Regions from separate parts of the Yersinia sp. 2541 StPb PI genome, predicted to be linked through region 1. Evidence: predicted binding sites of a transcription regulator. Region 1 holds the regulator's gene; each other region holds the start of a gene.

Region 1 (3,177 bases):
TCGTACCTTGGTGGCGTTATAACCGTTCTGCGTTACCAGCATCACAGTAAGCAAAATCCAATAAGGTTTGGGTAGATGAATTAAGTTACCGATATAGCTACCTGCTGCCAGTGTTACGCCCAGACGAGCCGCTTCCCGCAGTGCACCTGATTTGAACGACAGATAGCTGATCAACGCCGGCCAGAAAGGTTGTGGTTGTTGGCTGGACATCAGGTCACGGTCATACAGTGGTCGCCGGTCACTCAATAGCTGGGTCACGTGGCTGATATGGTAGTAGTAGAATTGTGCGACCGGGTTGTCTGGGTGTGCCTGTGCGATGCTTGCCAGTTCTGTCAGACCATCATCGGCAGTGAAATGCTCATCAGCATGGTGGTGATAGAGAATGTCGTTGGCGATGCTGCGCATTTGAGCTGAGATTTTCTGGCAATTACGGCGTATCACGCTATCAATCTGTGTCTGCTCCATTAACTCTTGTGCTTTTTCTGGCTGAATCAGGGCCGCAGTAATGTGCTCTTGCAAATCGAGAGCCATTTGGAACAATCCCAACAACCGTTTCTGTTCTTTCTTCGTGGTGTTATGAATCAGATTAAATTGCTGATAAAGCTGATTAATCTTGTCCATAATCGCCTGTTGTCTGTCCAGCAGCGGCGGTATCGATTTTTCCGGCTCAAGGTGCTGAGCAAACAGGCTGTATTTGGTGTCACAATAATCGGCTAGTAAGCGATAAAGCTGACTCAAAGGTTCGCGAATCGGTTGATCCTTGCAGAGTCGGAACCATAACCCGTTAAACACCCCATACCACAGTGTCCCTACGGCACACAGCAACGGGGCTTGCCAGATCGGAGCGCGGCCCACCATGCTGAGGCTGAAAATAGCAGCAATCAGTGCCGCGGGTAACAAATGGCCATTCAATTGGCTAATCGCCCCACTCACTCCTAGAACTAATGCCAGGCTGAGCATGACAGCAGGCAACGGAATACCCCATAGCAGCAGTTGCTGGGTTAGGAAGCTACTCACAGTAAACAGCGCGCCGCCGACCAGCAGACGCCGGAAAAAATGTTGGTGTGGTGTATCCAGTGAGGCAATGTTGCAACAGGCGGGTATCAGAGAAAACATCAAGCCCAGCCGAAGTTCGCCGAGAGCGAACCCTAATGCTGCAGGCAGGCAGAGCACTAATGTTTGGCGTAGTGCGTAATTAACTTCAGGATGATAAATAAGCCGTTGCCATTTCATAAAGGCCCCAGAAATTTATTGATCACAAAAGATTAAAAAACTGATGCCGACAGTATCGGCACCAGTTTAGGGGGAATTAACGGGTGCCGTAGACGACAATCGTTTTACCGTGTGCGGAGATCAGGTTTTGATCTTCCAGCATTTTTAGTATCCGCCCCACGGTTTCGCGGGAGCAGCCAACTATCTGACCAATTTCCTGGCGGGTAATTTTAATCTGCATCCCATCTGGGTGGGTCATGGCATCAGGTTGTTTTGCCAGATTAAGCAGCGTTTGTGCAATACGCCCAGTCACATCAAGGAAAGCAAGGTTGCCCACTTTCTCAGATGTAATCTGTAAGCGACTCGCCATCTGTGAAGATAGGCGCATTAAAATATCTGGATTGACCTGAATCAGCTGACGGAATTTTTTGTAAGAAATTTCAGCCACTTCACAGGCGGTTTTTGCTCTAACCCAGGCGCTACGTTCTTGGCCTTCTTCAAATAATCCAAGTTCGCCGATGAAATCTCCCTGATTAAGATAGGAGAGAATCATCTCTTTACCTTCCTCATCTTTGATAAGCACCGCAACGGAGCCTTTCACGATGTAGTAAAGCGTTTCGGCCTTTTCACCTTGGTGAATCAGCGTACTCTTCGATGGATATTTGTGGATATGGCAATGAGACAGGAACCATTCGAGAGTCGGGTCTGTTTGTGGCTTGCCGAGAACCATTCGCTGTTATCCTCTGTTGTTATCGCTGCCTAACATAACAGGGCTCAGAGTTCCCTGTACGGCGTGCTTATAAAATACACTTTCTCGTAGCATATTAATTTGCTCAACTGCCGAAAGGTATAGCCAAGATACGTACCGGGTAGAAACCCTCCACTGAGTATTGAGAAGCTACCCTATTTAATTCTAGAAACAACACTTTCGGTTCTGTTTGTAGCACAGGATGAAGCCAGTGTCTTGTGTTGTATCGCTTCAGCATGATGAACATCGGGTTACATTGCCAGTTTGTAAATGAAAGGGTAGTCTGGATCAGAAAATTTAACCGGGAGCAAGAGTTATGCAGGCACGTGTAAAGTGGGTTGAGGGGCTGACATTTTTGGGTGAATCGGCATCAGGTCATCAGGTGTTGATGGACGGTAATGCTGGAGACAAAGCACCGAGTCCGATGGAAATGTTGTTAATGTCAGCAGGCGGTTGTAGCGCGATTGATGTGGTCTCTATTTTACAAAAAGGCCGCAATGATGTGCGTGATTGCGAAGTGACATTAACCTCGCAGCGTCGCGAAGAGGCACCGCGTCTATTTACGCAAATCAACCTGCATTTTATTGTCAGCGGCAAAGGTCTGACCGACAAAATTGTGGAACGAGCCGTTGAGCTGTCAGCAGAAAAGTATTGCTCCGTCTCACTGATGTTGGGTAAAGCGGCGACGATTACCCACAGTTTTGAGATCCGTGACATCGCCTAAGCAAACCCTTCGTACTTGAAGCTGCAGGGTTGTTAGCTGCGTTCGCTCACCCGAATCACTTACTTATGTAAGCTCATCGGGATGAGTTCGTTTGCCGCCTACCTGCAGCTCCAATTACTTTGGGTTGGGATAGAGTCAAATTATTTTTCTCTCTCTCCAGCCATTGCTATACTGCGGCTTCAAGAATGAAGGAGATTAACCGATTTTCTCCCCTTCCAGCAACTGCTGCACTAGCGGCGCCATAATCAGCTCCATTGCCAGCCCCATTTTTCCGCCGGGTACCACCAATGTATTGATATTAGAGATAAATGATCCTTGCAACATCGCTAGTAAGTAAGGGAAATCAATTTGATCCAAACCCCGGAAATGAATAACCACAAAGCTTTCATCCAGTGACGGAATCGCTTTGGCAGCAAACGGATTTGATGTGTCAACGGTTGGCACGCGCTGGAAGTTGATATGAGTGCGTGAGAACTGCGGCGTAATGTAGTTG
Region 2 (3,177 bases), 160 kb from region 1:
GCTACAGCGCTCGACAGCAAACTGCGGTGTCAGTAATGGCGTTTCACCGGTGGTGACAATGATAATCAGCGCAGTGTAACCCGCCAGCCCGAATGCGTAAGAGTTCTCAACCCGAACCAGTGAGGAGATCCAAGTACAAACGCCAGCCCACAAACAGCAAAGCATCAGGGTTAATACTGGTGCTCTGATAGTCAGAACGATGATAACCAAACCACCGATACAGCCGATGAATGTCCCGATAATACGTAACCAGCCTCGGTGACGAATCGCACCAGAGAATGGCTCACCGCCCGCAGCAAATGCCGGGCCAGCAGCAACAATGGCCGCCGTCAGCACCGACCAACGTGGTGTTTCCAATTGCAGATGAAAGCCCAGAAACAGCGCGGCCACAATGGCAAAACTGAGTTTGAACGCAAAGCGCAGGCGAATAAATGTCGGGCTGTTCATCTTAACCAAACTCACGCAGGCGATGCATCAACTTAACAATCGGTGAAGCCTGATTAGGATTGCGATCAGTCGCCCCGGTTATCACCACGGTAGCCGTCGTCCCTGCGGGATAGGGATGCTGTTGATCTTCACTGTCCAAACGGATCTTCACCGGTACTCGTTGCGCCAACCGCACCCATTCCAGATTATTGTCAATCGTCGCCAACCCTTTGCTATCGACACTGCTGCTGCTGTTGGTGACACCGGCGGAGACACTGTCGACAGTACCGTGCAAAATACGGTTGCTGCCCAGTGGGGTGATTTCCGCCCGATACCCGCCTTTAACCCCCTCCAGCTTGGTCTCTTCCAAATAGGCCAAAATATAGAAAGTATCTTTTTTCACCAGTGCAACAGCGGTAGCGCCACGGTTAATAAACTCCCCGGCATGAACATTCAGATTCGTCACCCAGCCTTGTGCAGGCGCGCGCACGGTGGTGCGTTCCAGATCAAGTTTGGCTAAATCTCGTACCGCGATAGCTTTTGCCAACTGATGCCTGGCGGTTTGTAATCCGTTGTTGGACTGGTCAATTTCTTCTTGTGACATCGCCTGAATCCCCAAACGTTGCCGCCGGCCGGATTCACGTTGTTTCTCCGCCGCCAGTGTTTGGTAATAGGCCACATCGGCCTCGGCTTCAGCCAACGCCTGCTGGTAGCGCGGTTGGTCAATAACAAACAAAATCTGCCCTTTCTGCACCAGTTGATTGTCTTTTACCGGCACATCGGTGATCAAGCCACTGACATCCGGTGCGATAGCCACCACATCGGCAGTGAATTTGGCATCACGGGTCCAGGGTGATTCGGTATAAAAAGCCCAAACTTTGAAAATAGCGATAACCGCCAGTAAAACCACCAATAAGGTGATGCCGATACGGATTATTTTTAATGAAAAAGTACTCACGGCGACCTCAGGAAAAAAGACGGGATATTAAATAGAAAAGACAACAATACAGCGCGGTATTAAAGAGTGCTGGATGCCAGACAAACTCATAAATACCAGTAGGTTGTAGCACACGGCGCAAAACAAAGAACAGCGCCAGCGAAAGGAGCAACTCAAAAAATATTGGCGGAAAAGAGAGGCCAAATATCACCATCACCGGAAGCAACGTCATTCTGTAGATCCTTTCTATTATAGGGTGCCGGTGAACCAGCCATAAGACTAACTTGTAGGTTAAACTTAACTAAGCAACATGACTGTAACCTTAGCGAGGCGAGATAACACTTCGACAGCGTGGCTTGCAAACCTAAAACGATTCTCCCGACAGCAGTATATTAGCCTGCTTATTATCACCTTATCTACGATGTGTGATCTAAATCACTTTTAAGCTACAGTTAACAATCAAGCGTTAGCAATCAACTCAGGGTGAACCATGGAAAGACTAAAACGGATGTCAGTATTTGCCAAGGTGGTTGAGTGTGGGTCTTTTACTGGCGCCGCACGGCAGTTAGAAATGAGTGTGTCGTCGATTAGCCAAACAGTGTCAAAACTGGAAACCGAGCTGAATGTTAAGCTGCTTAACCGCAGTACTCGCCGCATTGGTTTAACTGAGGCAGGCCGAATTTACTATCAGGGTTGTCGGCGCATGTTGCAGGAAGTACAGGAAGTCCATGAACAACTCTATGCCTTTAACAACACCCCAACCGGAACCTTACGCATCGGCTGCTCATCGACGATGGCACAAAATGTACTGGCAACGATGACAGCAGAGATGTTGAAAGAGTATCCCGGCCTATCCGTTAATCTGGTCACCGGCATTCCGGCACCGGATTTAATTGCTGATGGTTTAGATGTGGTGGTCCGCGTTGGTGCATTACAGGATTCGGGGCTATTTTCACGCCGCCTTGGTTCCATGCCGATGGTGGTCTGCGCCGCCAAAAGTTATTTAGCACAACATGGTACACCAGAAAAACCCAGTGATATGACCAATTTCTCCTGGCTGGAATATAGCGTGCGACCAGACAGTAACTTTGAGCTAATCGCGCCAGAAGGTATTACCACGCAAATATCGCCACAGGGCCGCTTTGTCACCAATGACTCACAAACCATGATCCGTTGGCTTAACGCGGGTGCGGGTATCGCTTACGCACCGTTAATGTGGGTAATAGAGGAAATTAAACGCGGCGAGGTGGAAATACTGTTTAAAAAATACCATTCAGATCCGCGCCCAGTATATGCGCTCTATACCGAGAAAGATAAAATGCCACTTAAAGTTCAGGTCTGTATCGACTATTTGACCGAGTACTTTAAACGAGTGGCTGAGGTATATCAGGGATATCGCTGAATATACTATAGCTATTGGATGCCCAGTTGAGAACTAAACTGAGCATCCAACTACCAACCCCTACGCCGTGCCACCCACCGTCAGATTGTCTAACTTCAAAGTAGGTTGGCCGACGCCAACTGGCAGGCTTTGCCCCTCTTTGCCGCAAACGCCGACACCTTTATCCAGCGCCAGATCGTTGCCGACCATCGAAATCTGCTGCATGGCTTCGATGCCAGAACCAATCAAAGTGGCCCCTTTCACCGCACGGGTGATTTTACCTTTTTCGATTAAGTAAGCTTCGGAGGTTGAGAACACAAACTTGCCGGATGTAATATCCACCTGACCGCCGCCAAAGTTAGGCGCGTACAGGCCATATTCCACACTGGCGATAATCTCTTCCGGTGTCGATTTACCGGCCAGCATATAGGTA
Region 3 (3,177 bases), 4.2 Mb from region 1:
GCGTAAGCACGTAAGATGCGCGTTTGCGCCAACTGGGGTGAAAGTTTTGATCCTTCGCGGATTAAGGTATCCACCTCTTGTGCCGTTACTACCATATTATCGATTTGATCGTATTCAATATGGGTTGAGGTCGTCCCGATCAATGAGATGGTGTCGCCCGGAACCAAAATGTCAGCATCAGCCGGTTTACGACAGCGGTTGATCACCATGTTGTTGATCCGATGACCCAAGATCAACAGAGCACCTTTTGCCGGAAACATGCGGATACGAAGATCAGCATATTCAGCAATATGTTGCCCCCAGATCCCCGCAGCGTTGACCACTATTTGTGCATGAATATCATACTGGCGCTGATTCTTATGATCGAAAACGCGCACGCCGCTCACCCTATCACCGTGGCGTAGCAAGCCAATAACTTCGTGATAAGTCAGTACATTCGCACCGTGCTCACGCGCATCCAGCATATTCGCGGCAGTTAAACGGAAGGGATCGACGGTACCATCTGGCACGCGGACGGCAGCAATCAATGTCGGATTAGCAGCAGGCTCCAGCCGTAAGGCCAGCTTTGGATCAATGGCTTCGGCCTCGATACCGGCGTCCTGGCAGCGCGCGATAAATTGCTGCTGATATTCCAGCGAGTCTTCCGGCAACGTGATAAACAGGCCATCCGTTTGCTCAATACAATGGCGTGCAATACGTTTCAGAATACGGTTTTCTTCAATACATTCGCGGGCAGATTCGCCATCAGTTACCGCATAGCGTGCGCCGCTGTGTAGCAAGCCATGGTTACGGCCAGTCGCACCAGTGGCAATGTCATGCCTCTCCAAGAGCGTACAGGCTAAACCACGGCGAGCGCAGTCACGGGCAATCCCGGCACCGGTCGCACCACCACCAATGATGATGACATCCGTTTCTGTGTAAGGAGAACTGTTCGTCATGAAGGACCCCACATTATCAGACAGCCGCCTGGCGGCTAATTATGCGTCTATTGAGCCACAATCTTTAAGGTTATTGTTTGATAAGGAACAAAAACGAACGAAAAACGAAAGCAATGTGGTGTTTAAAAACCATGATTGTGATCAAAGTCACAGGTAATTTGTCATTGTGGGTTTCAAAATGTTAACCAATCGCTCAAAATTGCCGCCGCTTTCATATAACTGTAACAAATGAGCCATCACTCACAGATAAGTTATGCGAATTTATCTAGCATGGCGCTCGTTATGGAACATAAACGACAGCAAGTTAGCCGTTTAACTACCGGGTAGATACCAGGCTATACCGGGGTCAAAAACTACAAAAAAGCCATCGGAGGCACTCATGTTGAGTATTTTTAAGCCCGCGCCGCATCAGGCCCGGCTTCCAGCAGAACAGATTGATCCCACCTACCGCCGCCTACGCTGGCAAATCTTTATGGGCATCTTTTTCGGTTACGCCGCCTACTATCTGGTGCGTAAAAACTTTACTCTCGCCATGCCGTATTTGATCGAACAAGGGTTCTCTCGCGGGGATCTGGGGTTCGCGTTATCGGGTATCTCTATTGCTTACGGTTTCTCAAAATTCATCATGGGTTCGGTTTCTGACCGGTCTAACCCACGGGTATTCCTCTCTGCCGGTTTGATTCTCTCCGCTGCCGTGATGCTGTTTATGGGCTTTGTGCCTTGGGCAACATCCAGTATCGCCGTGATGTTCGTGCTGCTGTTCTTGTGCGGCTGGTTCCAGGGGATGGGTTGGCCGCCATGTGGCCGTACCATGGTGCACTGGTGGTCGAAGAAGGAACGCGGCAGTATCGTGTCAGTCTGGAACTGCGCCCATAACGTCGGTGGTGGCTTACCACCATTGCTGTTCCTGCTGGGGATGGCGTGGTTTAACGACTGGAAAGCCGCACTCTATATGCCTGCTTTTGGTGCCATTCTGGTGGCATTGATTGTCTTTGGTCTGATGCGTGATACCCCTCAATCCGTGGGCTTGCCGCCGATTGAAGAGTACAAAAACGACTATCCAGATGACTACAGTGAAGAAGCAGAAGAAGAACTGACAGCTAAACAGATCTTCATGCAATACATATTGCCCAACAAACTGTTGTGGTACATCGCGATTGCTAACGTTTTTGTTTATTTACTGCGTTACGGCATCCTCGACTGGTCACCGACCTACCTGAAAGAAGTGAAACACTTCGCACTGGATAAATCCTCATGGGCTTATTTCCTGTATGAATACGCTGGTATTCCAGGGACGCTGTTGTGCGGTTGGATGTCCGACAAAGTGTTTAAAGGTAACCGTGGGGCCACCGGTGTGTTCTTTATGACCCTGGTGACTATCGCTACCATCATTTATTGGCTGAACCCAGTCGGTAACCCTGGTATTGATATGGCCTGTATGATCACCATCGGCTTCCTGATCTATGGCCCAGTAATGCTGATTGGCTTACATGCGCTTGAATTAGCACCGAAAAAAGCAGCAGGGACCGCCGCGGGCTTCACCGGCTTGTTCGGTTATCTGGGCGGCTCGGTAGCAGCGAGTGCCATTGTTGGTTACACCGTAGACTACTTCGGTTGGGACGGCGGCTTTATGGTCATGATCGGCGGCAGCATCTTGGCTGTTCTGTTACTGATCGTTGTGATGTTTAGTGAGAAAAAGCATCACGCAGAGCTGGCTAGAAAACAGGGCTTATAAAGTTCATCTAGTTACACTTTTCAGGCTGTGTCGTTATTGATGGATTTATAGCGACATAGCCTTTTTCATACCCTGAGATTGATAAATGGAGCACTATCAATGCAAACAATGCAAACCCACATCAAAACCCTGTTGGCGAGTATTATTCTGGCATCCTCAGTTACCGGTATGGCTCAGGCCACCGAGCAGTCATCAGTAGTCACCAAACCGTCGGCAAGCAAAGTTGTCATCGCACATCGTGGTGCCAGTGGTTATCTGCCGGAGCATTCACTGCCCGCTAAAGCCATGGCCTACGCACAAGGTGCGGATTATCTTGAACAAGATTTGGTGATGACCAAAGATAATGAGTTGGTGGTTCTGCACGACCATTATCTGGATCGCGTGACCGATGTGGCTGAGCGCTTCCCCGATCGCGCACGCAAAGATGGCCGCTATTACGCCATTGATTTTACGCTACCAGAAATTAAATCACTGAAATTTACCGAAGGCTTTGATATTGATAAA

What was found. Region 1 encodes CRP, which controls carbon source genes, mostly activating them, when cyclic AMP is high. Its sites were predicted from a motif close to ATGTGANNNNNNTCACAT; they were not measured.
Positions count from the first base shown of each region.
Region 2: the regulator CRP is predicted to act here: its motif matches at 1,787-1,804, upstream of aaeR (HTH-type transcriptional activator AaeR).
Region 3: the regulator CRP is predicted to act here: its motif matches at 1,074-1,091, upstream of glpT (glycerol-3-phosphate transporter).

Region 1 is NZ_JAZGQB010000001.1:279,922-283,098, forward strand. It holds gene V1953_RS01090 (YccS/YhfK family putative transporter) at 1-1,233, opposite strand, end outside; gene crp (cAMP-activated global transcriptional regulator CRP) at 1,310-1,942, opposite strand; gene V1953_RS01100 (OsmC family protein) at 2,277-2,684, shown strand; gene V1953_RS01105 (phosphoribulokinase) at 2,880-3,177, opposite strand, start outside.
Region 2 is NZ_JAZGQB010000001.1:441,778-444,954, reverse strand. It holds gene aaeB (p-hydroxybenzoic acid efflux pump subunit AaeB) at 1-447, opposite strand, end outside; gene aaeA (p-hydroxybenzoic acid efflux pump subunit AaeA) at 449-1,384, opposite strand; gene aaeX (p-hydroxybenzoic acid efflux pump operon protein AaeX) at 1,392-1,595, opposite strand; gene aaeR (HTH-type transcriptional activator AaeR) at 1,854-2,765, shown strand; gene tldD (metalloprotease TldD) at 2,826-3,177, opposite strand, start outside.
Region 3 is NZ_JAZGQB010000001.1:4,478,085-4,481,261, forward strand. It holds gene glpA (anaerobic glycerol-3-phosphate dehydrogenase subunit A) at 1-938, opposite strand, end outside; gene glpT (glycerol-3-phosphate transporter) at 1,318-2,673, shown strand; gene glpQ (glycerophosphodiester phosphodiesterase) at 2,782-3,177, shown strand, end outside.